Regions from separate parts of the Pseudoalteromonas sp. BSi20439 genome, predicted to be linked through region 1. Evidence: predicted binding sites of a transcription regulator. Region 1 holds the regulator's gene; each other region holds the start of a gene.
The links. Region 1 encodes sigma-54, which starts transcription at its own class of promoters, with help from an activator protein. Its sites were predicted from a motif close to GTTGGCACGNNNNTNGNNT; they were not measured.

Region 1 (5,969 bases):
GCCGTTGAAGCCCCTGTGGCTAATCAAATTTCAATTAGTGCTGACAGACAGGAAGGTCAATTAAAAGAAAACGTGGGCATTTTTGAAAAGAATGTTGAAATTATTCATGGTAATCGCCGCATTACCGCCGATCGTTTAGAAGTACATAAACGTGATGACTTAGGCGAGAATAAGCAACTTTTAATTGCCACAGGTAGCCCTGCTTACTTTGAAGAAACACAAGCTGATGGCACCATCATGAGCGCCAGTGCCAATGAAGTTCGCTATGATGTATCGCAACGTTTTTTAACCTTAATCGGTGATGCCAGCATCGCTCAAGCAGGTCAAAAAATTACCGCTAAAAGTATCACCTACGATATAGAGCAGCAGTTGATTAGCGCAGAAAAAGATGAAAATTCAACCGATCGTGTACACACCATTTTGGTGCCTGTTGAAAACAAAAAAGAAGACGATAAAGGCCAACCATGAGCACATTAAAAGCAGAGCTATTAGCAAAAAGCTATAAAGGCCGTGAAGTGGTGAAAAATGTTGGCCTAGAAGTCGAAGCTGGCAGTATTGTCGGTTTACTTGGCCCCAATGGCGCAGGTAAAACCACGACCTTTTACATGATTGTAGGGCTTGTACCGAGCGATAAAGGTAAAATATCAATAGATGATCAAGATATCACTTTATTACCAATGCACAGCCGAGCTCGCCTAGGGATTGGTTACTTACCACAAGAATCATCGATTTTTAGAAAGCTGACGGTTTACCAAAACTTAATGGCTATTTTAGAAACACGTAAAGAGCTTAATAAACAACAACGTGAAGATACCTTAAATAATTTACTTGATGAATTTAGCATTCAGCATATTCGTGACAGCCAAGGTATGGCTCTGTCAGGCGGTGAACGCCGCCGTGTTGAAATTGCCCGGGCATTAGCAGCAAATCCTAAATTTATACTATTAGACGAACCCTTTGCAGGGGTTGATCCTATCTCTGTATTAGATATTAAAAAGATCATAGAGCATCTTAAAAATCGAGGGATTGGCGTATTGATCACAGATCACAACGTACGCGAAACACTTGATGTTTGTGAAAAAGCCTACATAGTTTCTCATGGGGAGTTAATTGCATCAGGCACTCCAGATTACGTATTAAACGATAAAACAGTACGCGATGTTTATTTGGGCGAGCAGTTCAAGCTCTAATATTTGTGTTATTCCACTAAGCATCTGCTAAGATTAATTATACTTAGGTCTGTTGACCTTTCAAGGTTGAATTTGCAGCAGTCTGTTTGGTATTTAGGCAAGGCAGAGCCTATGTGATGTGGTATTCCCCATAAATAGGCGATAACGCAGCATCAATGCCAAACAGGCGCTGGCCTTCGGGTTCTGCCTAGGGACGATTTACTTTTTGTTGCTCGGTTTTGACTTAGCCCACTAGGTTACAAACCTCGCGCCGCGATTAAACCGCCCCTAGTTTGAACAAATTTTAATCCGTAAAGGTCAACAGACCGTAATTTAAAAGGATTGTTAGAGATAAATGAGGCAATCATTACAGCTGCGCATGGGCCAGCAACTTACAATGACTCCACAGTTGCAACAAGCAATTCGCTTATTGCAGCTCAGTACATTGGATCTCCAGCAAGAAATTCAAGAAGCGCTCGATAGCAATCCCTTGCTTGAAGTTGAAGAACAAGATTACAGCGAAGATGCTGCGGGTAAAAACGAACAAAAAGCCGATAACGATGAATCAACGCTAAGTGCTTCAGCTGACGAAAAACCTAGCGAGTATGAGCAAGACAGCGGCGAAGCCATGAGCAAAGACACCATTAGCGATGATATGGCAATGGACGTTACATGGGATGAATACATGAGCGCAGCACCTGCCTCTTCATCGGGACCGATGCCTGAAGATGAATCAATTTATCAAGGCTCTTCAACTGAAACGCTGCATGAATATTTAATGTGGCAATTGCAACTGACGCCATTTAGTCCTACAGATGAAGCCATTGCGATTGCAATAGTAGAAGCCGTGGACGACTCAGGTATTTTAACCCTTAGCTGTGAAGAAATTTTAGAAAGCTTTAATCAAGAAAACGACGACGAAGATGAAGTTGAACTTGATGAAATAGAAGCGGTATTAAAGCGTATTCAATTATTTGATCCAGTAGGAATAGCCGCGCGTAGTTTACAAGAGTGTTTGTGTATTCAACTTAATCAATTTGATAAAGACACGCCTTTTTTAAACGAAACAAAAATGATTTTAACCGATCATATTGATTTACTAGCGGCACGTGATTATCGCACGTTAATGAAAAAAACTAAGCTCAAAGAAGATGAGCTTAAAGAGATCATGACGTTAATTCATACCCTTAGCCCAAAACCGGCAGACACTATTGTCAGAGAAGAGTCAGAGTATGTTATTCCTGATGTGTCGGTTAAAAAAATTAAAGGGCGTTGGGTGGTTGAACTAAACCCTGATAGCATGCCTAAAATTAGGGTAAACAGCCAATATGCGGCTATGTCACGTACTGTTAAATCAAGTGGTGATAGCCAGTTTATTCGCTCACACTTGCAAGAAGCAAAATGGTTTATAAAAAGTCTAGAAAGTAGAAACGACACGCTACTTAAAGTAACTAACTGTATTGTGCAACAGCAACAGGCCTTTTTTGAACATGGTCCTGAGGCGATGAAGCCTATGGTGCTTAATGATGTGGCAGAAATGGTAGAAATGCACGAATCGACTATTTCGCGTGTTACTACGCAAAAATACATGCATACACCACGGGGTATTTTTGAGCTTAAATATTTCTTTTCAAGCCATGTAAGCACTGAAAACGGTGGCGAATGTTCATCAACAGCAATTCGCGCATTAATTAAAAAATTAATCGCGGCAGAAAACTCAGCTAAACCATTGAGTGATAGTAAAATTGCAGATATATTGGCAGAGCAAGGAATTAAAGTAGCAAGGAGAACTATTGCAAAATATCGCGAATCTCTAGCTATTCCCCCGTCGAATCAACGAAAAAGTTTGATTTAAGGCGTACAACAAAGAGGAAAATGTTTATGCAACTGAACTTAACTGGTCGCCATGTAGATATTACTGACTCGCTTAGAGACTACGTAAATAGTAAATTTGCAAAGCTGCAGAGGCACACTGATCACATAACGAATGTGCATGTTATTCTCGATGTAGAAAAACTAAACCAAAAAGCTGAAGCAACCGTTCATGTTAGTGGCGCTGAAATTTTTGCCTCTACTGAACATCAAGATATGTATGCCGCTATAGACTCGCTGATTGACAAGCTAGATCGTCAAGTAATTAAACACAAAGAGAAACTTGCTCGACACTAACACTATGAAACTAAGCTCACTTATCTGTCAGGACTGCAGTAAAGCTGCGGTCCTTTTTAATAGTAAAAAAAGAATTTTAGAATTTATCAGTGAATTGGCTCACAATAAACTGCCCTATTTAACCCAACAAGATATTCTCAACGCGTTAACCGCTAGAGAAAAGCTAGGGAGCACAGGTATAGGCCGAGGAATTGCAATTCCACATGGTCGTATGAGTGGTGCACAAGAGCCTCTTGCACTTATACTGGTGAGCGAAACGGCTATTAATTTTGATGCGATAGATAACCGACCGGTCGACATTTTTGTTGCCTTAATTGTCCCCGACGGTGACAATCAACAGCATTTAAAGACCTTAGCTACCATTGCAGATAAGCTCAACGATAAAGAATTTTGTAAGCAATTACGGGCGGCAAAATCCGACAATGAGCTGTACCAAGTCATTGTCAGTCAACCGTAGTAACAATAAAGGGTGATAAATGGAATTAATAATTATAAGTGGTCGCTCAGGTTCTGGTAAATCTGTTGCGTTACGGGTTGTTGAGGATTTAGGTTATTATTGTGTAGATAATATTCCTTTAAATTTATTACCATCTCTTGTTCGAAGTGTTTCCGACAGCTACAACAAAATTGCCGTAAGTGTTGATGTGCGTAACTTACCTAAAGAGCAGCAACAGTTTAATGAAATCATTGAATATTTACCTGGTTTCACTAAACCAACGGTGTTTTATTTAGACAGTGACGATCAAACATTAATTAAACGCTTTTCGGAAACTAGGCGTCTTCACCCTCTTTCTATTGATTCTCTACCGCTTGATTTAGCAATAAAAAAAGAAAAACAACTACTGGATGTTTTGATCAATCATGCTGATCATATGATTGATACCACTGATTTAAGTGTGCATCAGCTGGCTGAGTCTATCCGTGAAAAAATACTCGGTAAAAAAGACAAACAACTGATCATTACCTTTGAGTCATTTGGTTTTAAGCACGGTATACCCAAAGAAGCAGATTACGTATTCGATGCCCGATTTTTACCAAACCCGCATTGGGAGCCTGAACTTAAGCCACTCACAGGGCTAGATCAACCGGTAAAAGACTACCTAGCCAGCCACAGCATAGTACAAAAATTTACATGGCAAATTCAAACCTTTGTACAAACATGGTTGCCGCATTTAGAAAGAAATAACCGCAGCTATTTGACCATAGCCATAGGTTGTACTGGTGGACAACACCGTTCTGTTTACTTAGCGCAAACTATAGGTGAAAGTTTTGCAATGAGTCATCCTAATGTAAAAATTCGTCACAGAGAACAAGAATAACATCAAAGAGAATAGTAATGCGGTTAGAAAACACATTTTTAATAAAAAACAAATTAGGCCTGCATGCCAGAGCGGCAACAGTACTGGCACAGCTTTCTGTGCAATTTGATGCCTCAATCACTTTATTTCAAGACGATAAACAAGCCGCTGGCGATAGTGTATTAGCACTTATGTTACTAGAGAGCAGTCAAGGCAAAGAAGTGAAGGTAGTATGTGAAGGCCCTGACGCAGAACCTGCACTTAATGCAATTGGTGAGCTCATTGACCAACGATTTAATGAGCAAGAATAAAATAGTTCATCATTAAATCATCATCCTAAGCTAAGGTTAATAGTGGTTGAGGTAGTTTGCTCATATAAAGTAAGATAAACTAAAATTGAATAGCATTCATAACCCTTCCACTATGTAATAAAATTTAATTAAGGACGCCAATGCCTGAAGCTTTAGAACAAGATATTCCACTACAACAACTAAAACAGGTGACCAAGTCACTAAATAGTGGTCAATTTGTTCAAGTTAGGCGCATGCTAGCAAAAACGGCACCTTGTGATACCGCACTTCTTTTAGAATCATCTCCCCATAAAATTCGTCGCATGCTCTGGCAACTGGTTGATCCTGATGTACAGGGCGATGTACTTGAAGAGCTCTCTGAAGACGTACGTTTGGGTATTATTGCGCAAATGGCACCTGAGCACATTGCGGCTGCAACAGAAGACATGGGCCATGATGACTTAGGGGAAGTGCTACGTAGTCTGCCTGACACCGTTTATAAAGACGTTGTCAGCGCTATGGATATTCAAGATAGAGAACGTGCAACACAAGCTCTATCCTATCAGGAGCGCTCTGCTGGCGCCTTGATGAATATCGATACCGTAACTATTCGCCCTGATGTAACTCTAGATGTTGTACTACGTTATATTCGCTTACGCGGTGAGCTACCAGAAGGCACCGATGACTTATACGTTGTAGATAAACATAACTGTTTTTTAGGCGCCTTATCGCTAAGCACTTTATTAACTAATCCTCCAGAGAAAATTGTTCAGGATTTAATGGATGAAGAGTGTGAATCTATTCCTATTTCAATGGATGAAAGCGAAGTAGCGCAACTATTTGAACGGCATAACTGGATATCGGCACCAGTTGTCGATGACAACGCGCATTTGCTTGGTCGTATTACTATTGATGATATCGTTGATGTTATCCGTGAAGATGCAGAGCATAGCTTATTAAGCTTAGCGGGTCTTGATGATGAAGAAGATACCTTTGCGCCGGTCTTAAAAAGCTCTAAAAAGCGCTCAATTTGGCTAGGTGTA
Region 2 (5,969 bases), on a different contig from region 1:
CGCTAAATACCGGTGAAGAATTTATTCGCTTAGAGGGGTTAGTGCGTCCACAAGATGTTAATGCTGATAATACCGTTGAGTCTAATCGTATTGCGAATGCGCGTATTCAGTATTCAGGTAAGGGTCAAACTCAAGAGGCACAAAGCCCGGGTTGGTTAACGCGTTTCTTTAGTAGCTCATTGTTTCCCTTTTAGAGGACATTCAACATGAATGGTTTTAAAGTTTTTTGTTTTATGGTGCTACTAGGCTGGCAATTTACTGCCAGTGCTGAGCGAATTAAAGATGTATCTATGGTTGAAGGGGTGCGCTCAAACCAATTAGTGGGCTATGGATTGGTTGTTGGTTTACCGGGCACCGGAGAGCAAAGCCGTTTTACCGAGCAAAGTTTTAAAGGCATGCTTAATAGTTTTGGTATTACACTACCTGCGAGTTTAAAGCCAAAAATTAAAAATGTTGCAGCGGTTGCTGTTCATGCAGAACTCCCTCCATTTAGAAAGCCAGGGCAGACTATTGATATAACCGTGTCATCAATTGGCAGTGCAGGCAGCCTGCGCGGTGGTACATTATTACAAACATTCCTAAAAGGGGTTGATGGTAATGTTTACGCCATCGCTCAAGGCAGTTTAATTGTAGGTGGCTTAGGCGCTGAAGGCCTTGATGGTAGTCGCGTTGTGATTAATACGCCAACGGTAGGACGCGTACCAAATGGTGCAACCGTTGAGCGTGCTGTTAAAAGCCCATTTATGCAAAACGATTATATTACCTTTAATTTAAACCGCCCTGATTTTACTACTGCTAAACGTTTAGAGAAAACCATAAATGATTTAATCGGCCCAAATAGCGCTCAAGCACTCGATGCGGCTTCTATTCGCGTTATTGCACCTCGTGATGCCTCGCAACGTGTATCGTATTTATCAACTCTTGAAAACTTAGAGTTTAAGCCTGCGGATACTTCGGCAAAAATAATTGTTAACTCACGCACCGGCACTATAGTTATTGGAAAAAATGTAAAATTACAACCTGCGGCAATTACACATGGTGGCCTTACTGTGACCATTGCTGAGCAACAAAATGTGGCACAGCCAAATCCTTTAGCAGAGGGGGAAACAGTGGTTACCCAACAAAGTATTATTGACGTTAATCAAGATGATTCACGTGCTTTTGTATTTGACCCAGGTGTCAGCCTTGATGATTTAGTTCGTGCTATTAATGAAGTTGGCGCTGCCCCTGGCGATTTAATGGCGATTCTTGAAGCACTTAAAGAAGCCGGTGCAATTAACGGTCAGCTTGTTGTAATTTAGTTTTATAAGATTCTAGACCCTAAGCCCTAGGGTCTTTAACCCTTAACCTTTCATCCTTAACCTTTCATCGCTACTCTTCTTTTGGCTCAATTATTGCATTTAACTAGGTATTATTAATTATTGTGTCAAAAAGCTGATGGAAACAAATCATCTAGATAAGCAAAACTTTTTTGATTTAGGCAACTTAGACTCTTTGCGTCGAGATGCTTTAAACAGCGGTGATGCATCAACCGATGCATCTAAAGCGGCGTTAAAAAAAGCGGCGGCACAATTTGAAGCTATCTTCACCCAAATGCTACTGAAAAGTATGCGTAAAGCCAATGAGGCTTTTGAAGACAAAGAAAGCCCATTTAATGCAAGTGGCGTGAAGTTTTTTGAAGAAATGCACGACCAACAGATGGCTACAGAGCTTTCATCAAATGGCTCTTTAGGTCTTGCTGATTTAATTGTGCAGCAACTATCGCCAGATGGAAAAAACTTTATGCCAGGCTCAGTTCTTCGTACAACGTCAGATTTCTTTAGTGACCAACGTGCGGGTAGCACCTTACCTCATCAAGAAAACCAAAAGGTCACTGAAAAAGTGCCGCTCGTTGATTCAACTGAAAAAAGCGAACAAAACATAGCGTCTGGCACATTTGAAAATGCTGAGGAATTTGTAAGTACAGTGTGGGAACACGCAAAAACAGCGGCTAAAAAAATTGGTTTAAATCCGGCGGTTATGGTTGCGCAAGCAGCATTAGAAACTGGCTGGGGTAAACATATTATCAGTAAAGGTGATGGCAATAGCTCAAATAATTTATTCAATATAAAGTCAGATAAAAGTTGGCAGGGCGAAAAAGCCAGTAAGGTCACTTTAGAGTTTGAGCAAGGCGCTGCAGTTAAAAAGCAAGCAAGCTTTAGAGCGTATGACTCAATAAAAGATAGTGTGAATGATTTTGTGGATTTTTTAACGCAGAACCCTCGCTATCAAGATGCATTAAACAATACAGCAAAGCCGCACAAATTTTTAGACTCTTTACAGCAAGCCGGTTATGCAACCGACCCTAACTATGCTGACAAAATAAAAAGAGTGCTAAACAGTAACGAATTGAAGAATATCGCCACAAGCGTGATCCGCCAAGGAGTAGAGTAACATGTCGTTTAATTTATTAAACATTGCTAATTCAGGCATTAGAGCTAACGCTGAGCTACTGCAAACGACAAGTAAAAACATCGCAAATGTTAATACCGAAGGGTATGTACGTGAGCGCACCGAGTTTACCACTATGATTGATAATCAGGTAGGCCGTGGCCAAACGTATCGATTATTGAATGAGTTTGCGCAAAAGCAATTAAACCGAGATACCTCAAATAAAAGCTTTTTTGATCAATTTGTTAGTGAAACGAGTCGAGTTGATCAAATCTTTTCAGAAAAATCAAACAGCTTATCAACTAGTATCAACTCAATGTTCAATAACGTACAAGAGGCTCTTAATCAACCTTCATCAACGGTTGCTCGTTCATTAGTGATGAGTGATGCGCAAAATTTGATTGATCAAATGGACAGGCTTGCAGGTATTGTTTCAGAGCAAAAAGCGGTGGTTAATGAGCAATTAGAAATTTTTTCAGAAGAGGCGAATACGCTAATCGAAAGTATTAGTTCGTTGAACCAAGAAATTGCAGGTGTTCATGGTACCAAGAACGAAGCGGATGCGAGCTCAGCTTATAATGAGCGTGATAAAGCAATACGTGATTTATCTGAACTGATTGATATAGAAACACTCGATGGCCCCAATGGTGAAAAACAAGTATTTATGGGCTCAGGTGAAGCGGTTGTTATGCAAAATGGGTCATTCAACTTGTTCTCGATTAGTGGCGATCCAGATGCCAATTTTAAAGAGTTACGTTTAGATGTAAATGGCGGTCAAGCTGTGCCACTGGAAATAGATCCTACTAAATTAAAAGGTAAAATTGGCGGTTTATTGGCATTTAGAGACGATATTTTGGTGCCTGCACAAAATCAAATTGGCCAGATGGGCATTGCACTTGCCGATTCGTTTAATCAGCAAAACCGTTTAGGGATGGATGCTAATGGTGAATTAGGTGGAGATATTTTTGAAATTCCAACGGTCAGTGCTTATGTTTATCAAGCAAATACCGGAACAGCTAATATGTCAGCAACCGTTGAGGCAGGTAAAGGCAGCGAACTACCAGCCAGTGACTTTGTGATCACTTATACGGGTAATCCTAATGAGGTGAGCATTCAGCCTATTGATAATAAAGGTGAGCCTTTAGGTACAGCCTCTTTAGCAACTATCCCACCCAGTGGCATTATCGATTCAGCAGCGATTACTAGTGGGGAATCGTTTGGCTTAGAGCTTAATGTAACGGGAGTCGGTAATGCTGGGGATCAATTTCAGGTAAAGCTCAATAGTGGCGCTGCGGGTAATATATCGTTGACCAGTGGTCGAGGTGAAGACATTGCTTTGGCCTCACCAATTAGAACAGCAGATGGCCTTGATAATACAGGGACAGGTACTATTTCACCGGGTGATGTGAGCGATGTAACCACTGGCAGTTTTAGTAACCCTCTAGGGCTAGCTAATGGCCCTATTAGCATTGTTAAAACAGCTAATGCTAACGAATATCAACTGACTGACGGTAATGGCACGACCACGTTTACGGTTACACCGCCTGCTAATAATATACTCGCTCAAGCTGGAGCGCCTTACGATGGCTATGGTTTTGACTTTAATATTGAAGGTGTACCGGCTACAGGTGATACCTTTAATTTAGAATTTAATGAAGGCGGTTTTGATGATAACCGTAATGGCCAAAAGCTCGCAGATTTACAAAATACCGATTTAGTACGTCAAAATGTAGTGGCAAGTGCCTCAGCCGATAATCATAAAACGTTGAATCAGGCCTATGCAGGCTTGGTAACTGATGTTGGGGTAGTGACCAGCCAAGCAATGACCAACGGTGCTGCATTTGATGCATTAGCACAACAATCAGAAGCCTGGTATGAATCATTGTCGGGCGTAAACTTAGATGAAGAGGCGGCTAATTTGCTGCGTTTTCAGCAATCTTATGCTGCATCTGCTCAAGTATTGTCTGCAGCACGTTCTATTTTTGACACTTTACTGAGTGCGGCGAGGTAATTATGCGTTTATCAAATAATTTAATGTATCAAAATAACATTAATAAAATACTTGAGAATCAACAAAATGTAGCAGGTGCGCAAGAGCGTGTCACTACAGGCCAAAAATATTTGAGTACCTCTGAAAACCCTGCAGCTATTTCTCAGGGTATGTTGTACACCAATAAAATAGAAACGAATGAGCAGCTGACCAAAAATATTAACCAGCTAAAAGGGCGTTTAGAAACCGAAGAAAGTTTATTACAAGGTATGAACGACACTATTTTAGAAGCGCAAATGTTAACTATACGAGCGGGCAATGGTTCGTTAGATGAAGGTGATTTGGCTTCAGTTGCCAGTGAACTAAAAGAACTGCAAAAATCACTGCTTAACTTAATGAATAGTCAATCTGAAGGAGGGAAATACCTTTTCTCTGGCTATCAAGACGATATTCAAACTTATACATTTAATAGCACCAATGGCAAATACGAATATCAAGGCGATCAAGGCCAACACGAAGTGACGATCGCAAAAGGCGTTGAGATCAAATCAAGCGATAATGGCTTTAATGTATTTGAACGAGTTGATGCGCGACTCGATGTAGTTTCAAACGATGGAACGCCAACAGGCGGCATTACCGCTGGAACTGTTTATGTTGAAAACCAAGGCGAGTTTGACCGTTTTCATAAAGATAATTATAACTCAGACCCAGATCCGCTTATTTCTCCAACGATCAATACCTATAACGTTAATGTTATCCCTGGTGCAACGCCTTCAGCGCCTGATCAATATGAAATATTACGTGATGGTAACCCTCTTGTACCACCCGTTACGGGTGAAGTAACCGATGAACCGATTGAATTTGCAGGTATGGAAATTCAACTTGAGGGGGCAGCACCTGGGCAGCTTGATTTCACCCTTGAGAAACCAAGCAAAGAAAATGTATTGAATACGCTGGAAGATTTGATCATTAGCCTAAATGACGAACAACTTGATGAAGCGCAAATTAACCAAGCATTATCGGATGGTTTAATTCAGCTTAAAAATGCTAGTGAACAAATTGTATTTACACAAGCTGGTTTAGGTGGACGCATGAATGTGGTTGAGCGTGTAACCGATTCAAACAGTGCACTAGATATCAATAATCAAGAAAACAGATCTAGCCTAATTGAGATTGATGCCGCTGAAGCGATTAGCGATCTCACAAAACATGAGTCTGGTTTACAGGCCTCACAAGCGACTTTTGGTCGTTTGGCTAAACTCTCATTATTCGATTATTTATAAACACCATCCAAGGCAGGTTATTACTTTTAGGAAAAATAGGTAATAACTTGCCTTAACGAAGCGGCAAAAAACTGTCACCCCCCTTTTTCTCTCCTGTCAAAAAAATGCTCACTATTTATTAAATACCGTAATAAAAGTTATTTAGTTGTTATAAAACATGGGTTTAATGTTTTATTATTAGTTGGCACAAGTAATGCATTCAACTAGTCATAGACAGTGTGGTTTTTGCTTAAATATTTTGAACCACATTCTGATTGAAACTAGGA
Region 3 (5,969 bases), on a different contig from region 1:
TCAGGTTTTGGGGTGGTACGCCTTCTATACTCCCTTATGTTATTGCTGCTAATAGCATTGAATATATTGCCCAGTTTGGAGTCGATAACGTCAGGTCGCATAATTTAGCGTTGTTAACGTTGATCCAGCAGCAGCTGGCGACTTTTTTAGTATCGCCAAACGATAAAGAACAGTGCAGTGGTACCGCTATTTTAGATTTTGCAGAGCATCAACAAACCGTATTAGCGGTATTGGAGGCAGCAAACATAAGTGTGGATGTGCGCAAACTCGGTATCCGTATTTCACCGCACATATACAATACAGCGTCAGAGATCCAAACGTTTATTGCTACGGTGAAAAAGGCAGTTAAGGCTGCTGACTAAGCTGTTGTTTTTTTTGAGTGAGTGCCGCTATTTGTTGCTGTGCTTGTTTAATTTGCGGATCAAATCGTTGTTTAAGTGCCGCAGTTTCTGTCGCAATTGCATCTGCAATCGAATCAGCGCCTAAACGATTTGCTTTATCTTGGGTCATGTAACCGACTTGCTGTTTCTTTTGCGCGTATTCCTGCTGGTATTGCTTTATTTTAAGCTCAAGCTGCACAATATCGCGCTCTATTTGTTGCATTTCTAGGTAGTCATCAACTGAGGTGTCGGTAACTGGCGTGTTTTCAGATTTAGATGCATTGGTTTGCATAATGTTGACGTTTTTAAGCGTGATCACTTTAGCGTCTTTAGCGCACGGAGTTTGACTGAAGGTCGGTACTCCTTTAATGGTGCATTTATAAATGGTTACTTCACTTGCTGTGCTGACAGTGCAGGCACCTAAACAACACAGTAGTAATATTAGCTTTGTCATGGTTAAACCTAAGCTGGTTTAAAGTACCATTTATAATGCACTAAGTTATAACACCATACAATTTGTTTAATTTAATAGCCTAAGCCAAGTAGGCCATTTAAAACGTATAAACTAATGAAAGTTATTAAATTTTTGGGTACAAAAAAACCACAATTAAGTGGCTTGTATTCAGTAATGGTGGAGAGGGAGGGATAGACTTGCTTACATCCCTGTAATCAATCGCTACGCGACGCTTGCAGCGGCCTAAACTGTTCCAGACACTTTATCGAACCCAGTCGAGGGCTCTCACCCTCCCAATTAGCAGCAAAGCTTATTTTTGGGCACAAAAAAACCACAATTAAGTGGCTTATATTCAGTAATGGTGGAGAGGGAGGGATTCGAACCCTCGATAGAGCTACAAACTCTATACTCCCTTAGCAGGGGAGCTCCTTCGGCCACTCGGACACCTCTCCGACGCATTATTCTGCGTGTTATTAATCGGAATAAAACCAATTAATACAAATAAGTGGTGGAGAGATAGGGATTTGAACCCTAGAGGGGCTATAAACCCCTGCCGGTTTTCAAGACCGGTGCATTCGACCACTCTGCCATCTCTCCACGTCGTGATGCAGGATAATACTTAGGTGAGTAGTCTGTGTAAATAGCAAAAAGATCGTTTGCTTAAAAAGTGAGCGTAAATGCGGTTTTTTTATAAATAATGAAGATTTAAGGTGATTTTTAGCTATGAGGTGGCTGGCAGCAAACAGGAGGAGCTAAAGAAGAGTCTTCATTTAGAGGTTGGGTGTTTGCTGCAACAATACAAAATCATGGTTGGGTGATTATTTGTATTGAATTGCACCGCCAAGTGCTAATTTTTTTCCGTAACGGTTAAGTTTAGCAAGCATTCTTGCTTTGCGATTAGTTGGCTTAACGGCAACGTGAGTTGTGGCTGTTTGGTTAAGTGTATTAATTGGGTTCATTTTATTCGCTCCGAGTTTGTGTCTGTTGAAAACATGCGCATATTGCCCGCGATATGGTTAAAAATAAAGCGATAAAAATTGCTGGTGAGCTATTAGTTTTTTTAATCTGAAGTGGGTTTATTTGCTTGGCAGTTAATCGGTTTTTTATTTTAAATTGTATAATTATTCATTTTAAATTTTCTTTATCTTGCTTTTATATCGGGGTTTTTTGATTTGTTTAATTGTTTTTCTGCATTATAAAGACTTTTTGCGAATAGTTATTCAGATTAAAATATCTTTAATTTAAGTGGCGGGAGCGACTCTGCTATAAGATTTAACATGTTATTTATAGTTGGTTAATTATTTATCGTAAAAGAGGCGCTAAATAAACTTACAAAAAGAGCATTTTATAGTTTATAAGCATAAAAAAAGTGCCTAGATTACTAGGCACTTTGGAGTTAGTTGCGTTTTAAAACGCTTCTAACTGGGGAACGTACCATCTCATGAATATAAATCTAAAAAGATGGGTTTAATTATGTTTGCAATTTGGGCTTACAATCATCAGCTTGGGTGGCATTTTAACTATTCTAGAGCGAAGCGAAGATTATACTTTGGTTTGTATTTTACTATGAAGCCACAAAACAACGCTGCTCAGCAAGGGTAGATCCGCTCAATAGTCTATTATTTGAGTTAAATGGTTTTAAAGAGGGTATAAAACGCAAAATGCGGCATAACTTAAAAGTAAATGCCGCACAGGGAGATTAATGTCAATTTAGGGCTTAGTGCTGTTTAATAGTAAATAACTCATAACCCTTAATTGCAGGAACTTGAGCGGTTAGTTGCGTTTCTTGTTGTGCTATTGCAACAAAATCACCACATAATGAATTTGCACGCTTTTCAAGTGTTTTGGCATGCAGCTCCACTTTTTCTTCTATTTGTGCGCCCATATTTTCCATGCGCTCTTCAAATGCTTGCATGTCACCGCCTGAACTCATTAACTCAGAACCCAATGCCACTAAAATGCTGCCCATTGATTCCATTACTGCTGATTCAACAGCTGTTTCTATTTGTTGTTCAAACTGCTGTTCAAAATTTTCACCAAATTGAGTAAAGCTTTGTTGACCCATCACAAAAGTACCTTGTTGATAAAAAGTGCCTTCAACTTCTTGATGAATATCCTCCATCAGGGTTGAAATATTATCGAGGCCGTCAATATTAAACGCATTGGCAACTTCTTCTAATGCCACACCTGCAATTTTAACCCCTTCAAGGGCAATATTAGCTACTTCAGGTAATTGCACGCGTAAATTGTCAGTGTAGTCGGTCAATGCTTGGCGCTGTGTACTATTTAATGCTACTTGCTCGCCATTGATAGACAGCTCACCTTCAGCGGTAAATAACATGCGCTGGTTATCGGCTTTAAAAATTTCTAACTCATTGGGTTTGATGCGTACATCGTTTTTAAATTCAACGTTACATTCATCGTTACTAAATGAAATTGAAGAGTCGCTATTGTTATGGGCCATTGCTACTGGGGTACACAGTATTGCGCTAACTAATAATAATTTTTTCATGTTTATTCTCTGTTTTTTTGCTGATGATAATTAACTTATAACAAGTTTGATGCCAATAGTTTTTAGTGTTTAAAAACAGTTGGTTGAGTGTTTTTGGCTGAGGTGTAGTTAAAAGCAAACTTAAAGGAAAGGCTAAGTTTTGGTCAAAATAACCAATAATTAAATACTAATAAATAAAATTTATCGATACGATAAAAAACTCTCACTTTCCACAATTGAAATTTAGCGCTATTTATTCACAATACTGACACAGAGACTATTTAGGATAGCGATGTGGCTTTATTTTGACGTAAATTTGTACAGTGAATTTATGTTGAACATTTTAATTTCACCAATTATCGCGATATAAAAATCCGAGGTTGGTCTCAAACACTTTATGGAGTGGGTTGTGGGTAAGACATTTAGTTACGATGCGCTAGATGATGATTTTGTTGAAGACGAATACGAAATGGTCGGGCGTAATCAACACGACAAGAAAAAGCAAAAGGTAAAAAGAAAGTTAGAGGATTACCTTGAGCAAAAACGCTTGCGTAAAAACCTAGGCGAAGATGACTTAAACGATTATATTGATTAGGCTGTCGCTAGTACAAATAAGCGCCAACATATTAGCATTTAATCATTACTTAGGTGGTTGTTTAAAAGCGCTGTAGGTTGGCAATAAAGAGGCTTTGAGCCTCTTTATACTTTTTAAGGATTAAGCTTTAGCTTTGAGCAATGCTTTTTTAATTACTTTTTCTAGTTTTTCAGGTTTGGTAATAGGCGCAAAGCGCTTAATGGGTGTGCCATCAGCTGCTATTAAAAACTTTGTGAAGTTCCACTTAATTTTTCGTGTTAAAAATCCAGGCAGTACAGATTTTAAATAGCGGAAAACTGAATCTGTGTGCTGGCCATTTACATTTACTTTTTCTGCGATTAAAAAACTAACCCCATAATTTATTAAACAACCTTGCGCTATTTGCTCCGCGTCACCGGGCTCTTGCTGACCAAATTGGTTACAAGGAAAACCTATAATGACTAAGCCTTGGCTTGCATACTTTTCATGTAATGCTTGCAACGACTTATATTGATAAGTGAATCCACACTCACTCGCGGTATTTACTATTAGTACAACTTTACCTTCAAACTCTTTAAAGTCGATAGGCTGGCCTTGCAGGCTGGTAGTCTTTAGTTGATGGAATGGGTGCATATAAATACGCTTATTATTGGTTTATTTTGCATAGTCTAACCTTTGCGTGATGATCTACAAAGTCTAAGTCACTTCTACAGCGCTTGCTGCTAATTTAAAATTAAAAATAGCCCCATACCGGCCAAGGTAGTTAAGTAAATATTATGAGTTTTGTAAGCAACAACAATAGCGACTATAGCTGCACTGAGATAAGGGTTTTGCCAGTTTAGGTTTATACCTTCGTCATTTATAAATACAATAGGCACCCAAATCGCCGTTAAAACCGCAGGTGCACTAAAGCTTAAAAATTGCTGCATTTTAGGCCCTACTTTAAAAGGTAATGCGCGGTGTAAGAATAAATAACGAGTAAAAAAGGTAATACATGCCATTAGCAAAATAGTGGTCATCATTATTTGGCATCCTTATTTTGCACTAATCTGGTAACAGCGTAACCTGCGCTCATCGCGAGTAGCGCTGAGCATACTAACCACAATTCAAAGCCTGTACTTTTTAATAAAGTGGCACTGATCCCTGCAACAATGACCGTGACTAAAGTGGCTAAGTTTTTAATCCCTGGAATTACTAAGGCAATAAAAGTTGCTGCAATTGCAAAATCGAGTCCTAAATTAGTGAGATCTGGAAGCATAGTACCGGCTACAATGCCAATTAGAGTCCAAATATTCCACGCAATGTAAAAGCTAAAACCTGCGCTCAATGCATAAATTAAACGGGTTTTAGTACGATAGGCGCGAGGGTGGTGCGAGAAGGCAAACAGTTCATCAGTTAACACAAAGCTGACAGGAAGACGCCATCGCATGGGTTGCTCAATCACTTTGTGACGAACCGCCAAGCCATATAAAAAATGGCGAGAGCTAATAATAAACGTGGTAAAAAGAATGGTCAGTAGAGGGGTATTACCAGCAATGAGCTCAATTGCAACCAGCTGCGCTGAGCCTGCAAATACCAGTAGCGACATGGCTTGAGTTTCAAAAGGGGTAAAGCCATTTTGTATTGCTAACGAGCCACATAAAATTCCCCAAGGAATAACCGCTAAACACAGTGGCAGCATATCTAAAAAGCCTTTTAATATTGGTTTTTTAATTGATTGCATGTGTTTTACTCTGCGCACTGGTAGAAAGACTCATCGGGATACCTTAATATTGAGAAGCTATAATAGTTAGCGTTTTAGATGATACTTTTTTTTAGGGAAGGTGCAATGTTTAAGGTAAAAGTGTGGGATGGTTTTGTAAGAAGCTTTCATTGGTTATTAGTATTGAGTATTGCTGCGCTTTATTTTAGTGCAGAAGAGGGCATGATCGAACTTCATTTTGTGGTTGGCTTTTTTACTTTAGCGCTTATTTCAACACGGATTATATGGGGTCTTATAGGCAGTAAAACGGCAAGAATATCCGCATTACTGCACTCTCCTAAATCGGTGCTTGCTTCTTTTAGTGGCAA
Region 4 (4,359 bases), on a different contig from region 1:
AACCAACTAAGCGGCAATAGCATGGTAAGAACCAATGAAAAACACATTGCCGGTGGTACCCGAAGCGTAGGTGGTAATGAATTATTTCGTACGCCAAATCAAACAGATACAGGTGATGGTAACTCGGTTGATATACAGGTGGAACGAAACTTGTATACACAGAATGCTATGGAGTATCAGGCCAGTGTCCAGTTTCTTAATGGTAAGTTTAAAGGCCTGAAAAAAGCCCTCGGTAGTCAAGGAGCCTAATTATGAGTTTATATAATGTGTTTGATATTGCTGGTTCTGGTATGAGTGCACAAAACGTGCGATTAAATACCACCGCAAGTAATATCTCTAATGCCAATACAATTAGCTCTTCACAAAATGAGACGTACCGAGCGCGACAACCTGTATTTGCTGCGGAGCTAACAAAAGCGTCAGCGTCAGCAAGCAACCCACAGGGCTCTGCCGTTGGTGTGAAAGTGTTAGGAGTGGTTGAGAGTGATAAACCACTACAAATTGAATATAACCCAAACCATCCCAGTGCGGATGAAAATGGTTATATTTATAAACCCAACGTGAATGTTGTTGAGGAGATGGCAAATATGATTTCTGCATCTCGCTCTTATCAGACAAATGTTCAAGTTGCTGATGCAGCTAAGCAAATGTTAAGTAAAACACTGCTGCTAGGTCAGCGGTAACTGAGGGTAGCTCATGAGTAACGATATTAGCACTTCTTCATCCTACATGGACTCTTTACGTTGGCAAGATAAGCAAGTGCCAAAAAAAGAGGAAAGTGATGCGTTAACCCAAGAAGATTTCTTTTCGTTGTTAACACAGCAATTGTCATATCAAGATCCAAGCAAACCAGCTGATAATGATCAGATGATTGCGCAAATGACAAACTTTACTATGGCTGAAGGGATCTCAAATTTAAACTCTAATTTTGAGTCTTTAGCCGCATCGATGACATCAAATTCGGCATTGCAAGCATCAACACTGGTTGGTAAGCAAGCACTGCTGGAGTCTGACACGCTTGAGCTAAATGAGTCGGGTGAGGTTAAGGGAGCTATTGTTGCTGAAAAGCCGGTAGATAATTTAACACTTCGTATTGAAGATGCATCAGGGCAGTTAGTTAAAACCATTGATTTAGGTACTCAGCCTGCAGGTGCAGTGCGCTTTGCATGGGATGGTAAAAATGAAGCGGGTGAGCGGCTTCCTCCTGGTGAATACAAGGTTAAAGCTGAAGGCAGTACGGATGGCGAATTTTCAAGCCTCCCAATTGCTTCATTCAAAAATATTGAGAGTGTTAATATTAATGGCTCAAGCGGCATTATTATTAATACCAAAGAAGGTGCGGTTAGGCTGACTGATGTCGCAGAAATCGCGTAATAGATTTTATGTATTTTTTAGCCATCAGGCTAAATATTTTTAGGTTAGAGGTTAATTATGAGCTTCAATATTGCATTAACAGGCCTTGCTGCCGCACAAAAAGATTTGGATGTTACCGCCAATAACATTGCCAACGTAAATACCACAGGCTTTAAAGAGTCACGTGCTGAATTTGCTGATGTATATGCTTCATCAGTATTTAGTGCAGGTAAAACTAAAAATGGTGATGGTGTACAAACCACCATGGTTGCCCAGCAATTTCATCAAGGCTCATTACAGTTTACTAATAACTCACTGGATTTAGCGATTACCGGTGAAGGTTACTTTGCTATGAGCCAAGACTTGGGAGCCCAAGATTTTACCTACACGCGAGCAGGTGCATTTAAGCTGAACAAAGATAACTTTGTTGTCGATGCTAAAGGTAATTTTTTACAAGGGTTCCCCGTTGACGAAGCAACTGGTGATACTACCTCTGTGAGCTTGAGTACTTCTTCTGCTTTGCAAATACCTGACTCGTCGGGTTCTCCACGTGCGACCTCTAGTGTTTACAGCTCATTTAATTTAGACTCCCGTGCAGACGCGCCAACGCTTCCTTTTAATCCTACTGAAAGCGCAACATATAATTCATCAACATCAACAACTGTTTATGATTCTTTGGGTGAACCTCACGTGCTTCAGTTTTTCTTTGTGAAGAACGATCCATCAGTCCCTGGTGATGAAAATCAATGGGATGTGCATGCTACGCTTGATGGCAAATCTTTTGGTAGTGATGGCGTTGAACAGGATGGAACACCAGCTCTTCCGTTTGAGCCTATTAGTACGTTTAAATTTGATTCGAGCGGTTTACCTTCGACCACAACTGTAAATGGCACAACAACAGCTAATGTAGCTAATACTTTTAATCCTTTGTCTGTAGTTGCTGGCGGAGGAGGTACTCCTGGGCTGTCGAATATACTAACCAATGGTGCTAGTTTTCCTGCAGATATAGAGATCAATTGGCGAGATCAAGCTGGTACAGCTAACAAAGTACCAACCCAATATGCAAGCCGCTTTGAGGTAAAAGCACTTGAGCAAGATGGTGCGACAGTAGGGCGTTTAGCGGGTATTGATATTGGTACCGATGGAAAAGTAGTTGCATCTTATAGTAATGGTGATTCAACCTTCCTTGGTCAAGTAGCTATGGTGCGCTTTTCAAACTCACAAGGTTTGCAGCAAGTAGGTGACACTTCATGGAAAAAAAGTTTGACCTCGGGGGAACCAATTGCGGGTGAGCCAGGTTCAGGCACACTAGGCAACATTAATTCGTCAGCTCTTGAGCAGTCTAACGTAAACTTAACCAATGAGCTGGTTGATTTGATTAGTGCGCAGCGTAACTTCCAAGCAAACTCTCGTGCGCTTGAGGTTAACTCAACTATTCAACAGAACATCCTTCAGATCAGATAATCATATTTTGATTTACTAAGGCTGCTTAGTGCAGCCTTTTTTATTCCTCTCCTAAAATCTTATTCACACTTAAATTTAATTTGGCACTTATATTGCATTTACTCATACATAGATTTCTTAATGAGTCGATGTTATGGATAAAATGGTCTACATAGCGGCATCTGGCGCTAAACAAAGCATGCAAGGGCTTGCTCTTAAAGCCAATAATTTGGCAAATGCGAATACCACTGGGTTTAAATCTGATTTTTCGCAAGCACGGTCAATGCAGGCTTTCGGTGAAGGTTTGCCGACTCGTGTTTTTGCTATGCAGGAGCGCCCAGGATCTAACATGACATCGGGCGGTGTTGTCGAAACAGGTCGCAGCCTTGATATTGCTATGAGTGATAATGCATGGCTGAGTGTTCAGGATGCCTCCGGTAATGAAGCCTATACAAAAGTGGGTTCGTTAAATATAACGGCTGAAGGAATGTTGACTACCAGCGACGGTCGTCAAGTTATTGGCGAAGGTGGGCCAGTCATATTACCTGTACCGATTGAAAAAATTGAATTTAGCAAAGATGGCACTATTCAAGTTCGCCCTCAAGGTGCACCGGCTAACTTTTTAGAAGAAGTTGATCGGCTAAAAGTGGTTGATGCAAACAACGCTACACTCGAGAAGGGTAACGATGGCTTATTTAGAGCTAAACCAGGCCAAATAGTTGAAACATCAGCCAATGTACAAGTATTAGGTGGCACATTAGAAAAATCGAATGTAAATCCTGTGCATGAAATGGTCGATATGATCAGTCATCAACGCCAATTTGAATTACAAGTAAAACTGATGAAAACAGCTGAAGAGATTGATCAACGTCAAGAACAGCTGATGCGCATCGTTTAACTATAACGTGAGGATATTATTATGAATCCAGCATTATGGATAAGTAAAACAGGGCTTGACGCTCAACAAACAGATATATCGGTTATATCAAATAACTTAGCGAATGCCAGTACAGTGGGTTACAAAAAAAGCCGCGCTATTTTTGAAGACTTACTCTACCAAAATATTAATCAACCAGGCGGTCGCTCATCGCAAGACACCGAAATGCCGTCAGGCTTAATGTTGGGCGCGGGTACTAAGGTGGTGGCTAACCAAAAAAACTTTTCGCAAGGTAATATGCTCACCACTGAAAATTCATTAGATTGGATGATTTCAGGTCCTGGCTTTTTTGAAGTTTTACAGCCTGATGGCAATATTGCTTATTCGCGTAATGGCCAGTTTACTACCGACGGCGACGGGCGTGTTGTAACCTCGGGCGCTGGTTATGTTGTTCAGCCTGAAATGAATGTGCCTGATGATGCACAGTCAATCACCGTATCTCAAGATGGTGAAGTGTCAGTTCGCATTAAAGGTCAAGCCGAAAACGTGGTTATTGGTCAAATTACTATTAGTGATTTTATCAATCCGTCGGGCCTTGAGCCTATAGGGCAAAACCTTTATACCGAAACTGCAGTAAGTGGTGCACCTGTTCAAGGTAACCCGGGGGTTGAGGGCTTAGGTACAAT

Region 2: the regulator sigma-54 is predicted to act here: its motif matches at 1,382-1,400, upstream of flgJ (flagellar assembly peptidoglycan hydrolase FlgJ).
Region 3: the regulator sigma-54 is predicted to act here: its motif matches at 3,385-3,403, upstream of P20439_RS16500 (YggN family protein).
Region 4: the regulator sigma-54 is predicted to act here: its motif matches at 2,897-2,915, upstream of P20439_RS04830 (flagellar basal body rod protein FlgF).

Annotation. Positions count from the first base shown of each region.
Region 1 covers NZ_BADW01000055.1:39,305-45,273, reverse strand. The annotation lists gene lptA (lipopolysaccharide transport periplasmic protein LptA) at 1-468, shown strand, start outside; gene lptB (LPS export ABC transporter ATP-binding protein) at 465-1,190, shown strand; gene P20439_RS05380 (RNA polymerase factor sigma-54) at 1,525-3,024, shown strand; gene hpf (ribosome hibernation promoting factor) at 3,051-3,338, shown strand; gene ptsN (PTS IIA-like nitrogen regulatory protein PtsN) at 3,343-3,795, shown strand; gene rapZ (RNase adapter RapZ) at 3,815-4,657, shown strand; gene P20439_RS05360 (HPr family phosphocarrier protein) at 4,675-4,947, shown strand; gene mgtE (magnesium transporter) at 5,088-5,969, shown strand, end outside.
Region 2 covers NZ_BADW01000052.1:5,302-11,270, forward strand. The annotation lists gene flgH (flagellar basal body L-ring protein FlgH) at 1-194, shown strand, start outside; gene P20439_RS04845 (flagellar basal body P-ring protein FlgI) at 207-1,301, shown strand; gene flgJ (flagellar assembly peptidoglycan hydrolase FlgJ) at 1,438-2,433, shown strand; gene flgK (flagellar hook-associated protein FlgK) at 2,435-4,441, shown strand; gene flgL (flagellar hook-associated protein FlgL) at 4,444-5,703, shown strand.
Region 3 covers NZ_BADW01000217.1:16,671-22,639, forward strand. The annotation lists gene P20439_RS16480 (aminotransferase class V-fold PLP-dependent enzyme) at 1-362, shown strand, start outside; gene P20439_RS16485 (DUF4124 domain-containing protein) at 346-834, opposite strand; tRNA gene P20439_RS16490 (tRNA-Ser) at 1,194-1,286, opposite strand; tRNA gene P20439_RS16495 (tRNA-Ser) at 1,341-1,431, opposite strand; gene P20439_RS18700 (hypothetical protein) at 1,653-1,793, opposite strand; gene P20439_RS16500 (YggN family protein) at 2,552-3,346, opposite strand; gene P20439_RS16505 (PA3496 family putative envelope integrity protein) at 3,735-3,920, shown strand; gene P20439_RS16510 (glutathione peroxidase) at 4,041-4,532, opposite strand; gene P20439_RS16515 (AzlD domain-containing protein) at 4,622-4,921, opposite strand; gene P20439_RS16520 (AzlC family ABC transporter permease) at 4,921-5,622, opposite strand; gene P20439_RS16525 (cytochrome b/b6 domain-containing protein) at 5,728-5,969, shown strand, end outside.
Region 4 covers NZ_BADW01000052.1:294-4,652, forward strand. The annotation lists gene flgB (flagellar basal body rod protein FlgB) at 1-249, shown strand, start outside; gene flgC (flagellar basal body rod protein FlgC) at 252-683, shown strand; gene P20439_RS04820 (flagellar hook assembly protein FlgD) at 697-1,374, shown strand; gene flgE (flagellar hook protein FlgE) at 1,432-2,817, shown strand; gene P20439_RS04830 (flagellar basal body rod protein FlgF) at 2,951-3,694, shown strand; gene flgG (flagellar basal-body rod protein FlgG) at 3,716-4,359, shown strand, end outside.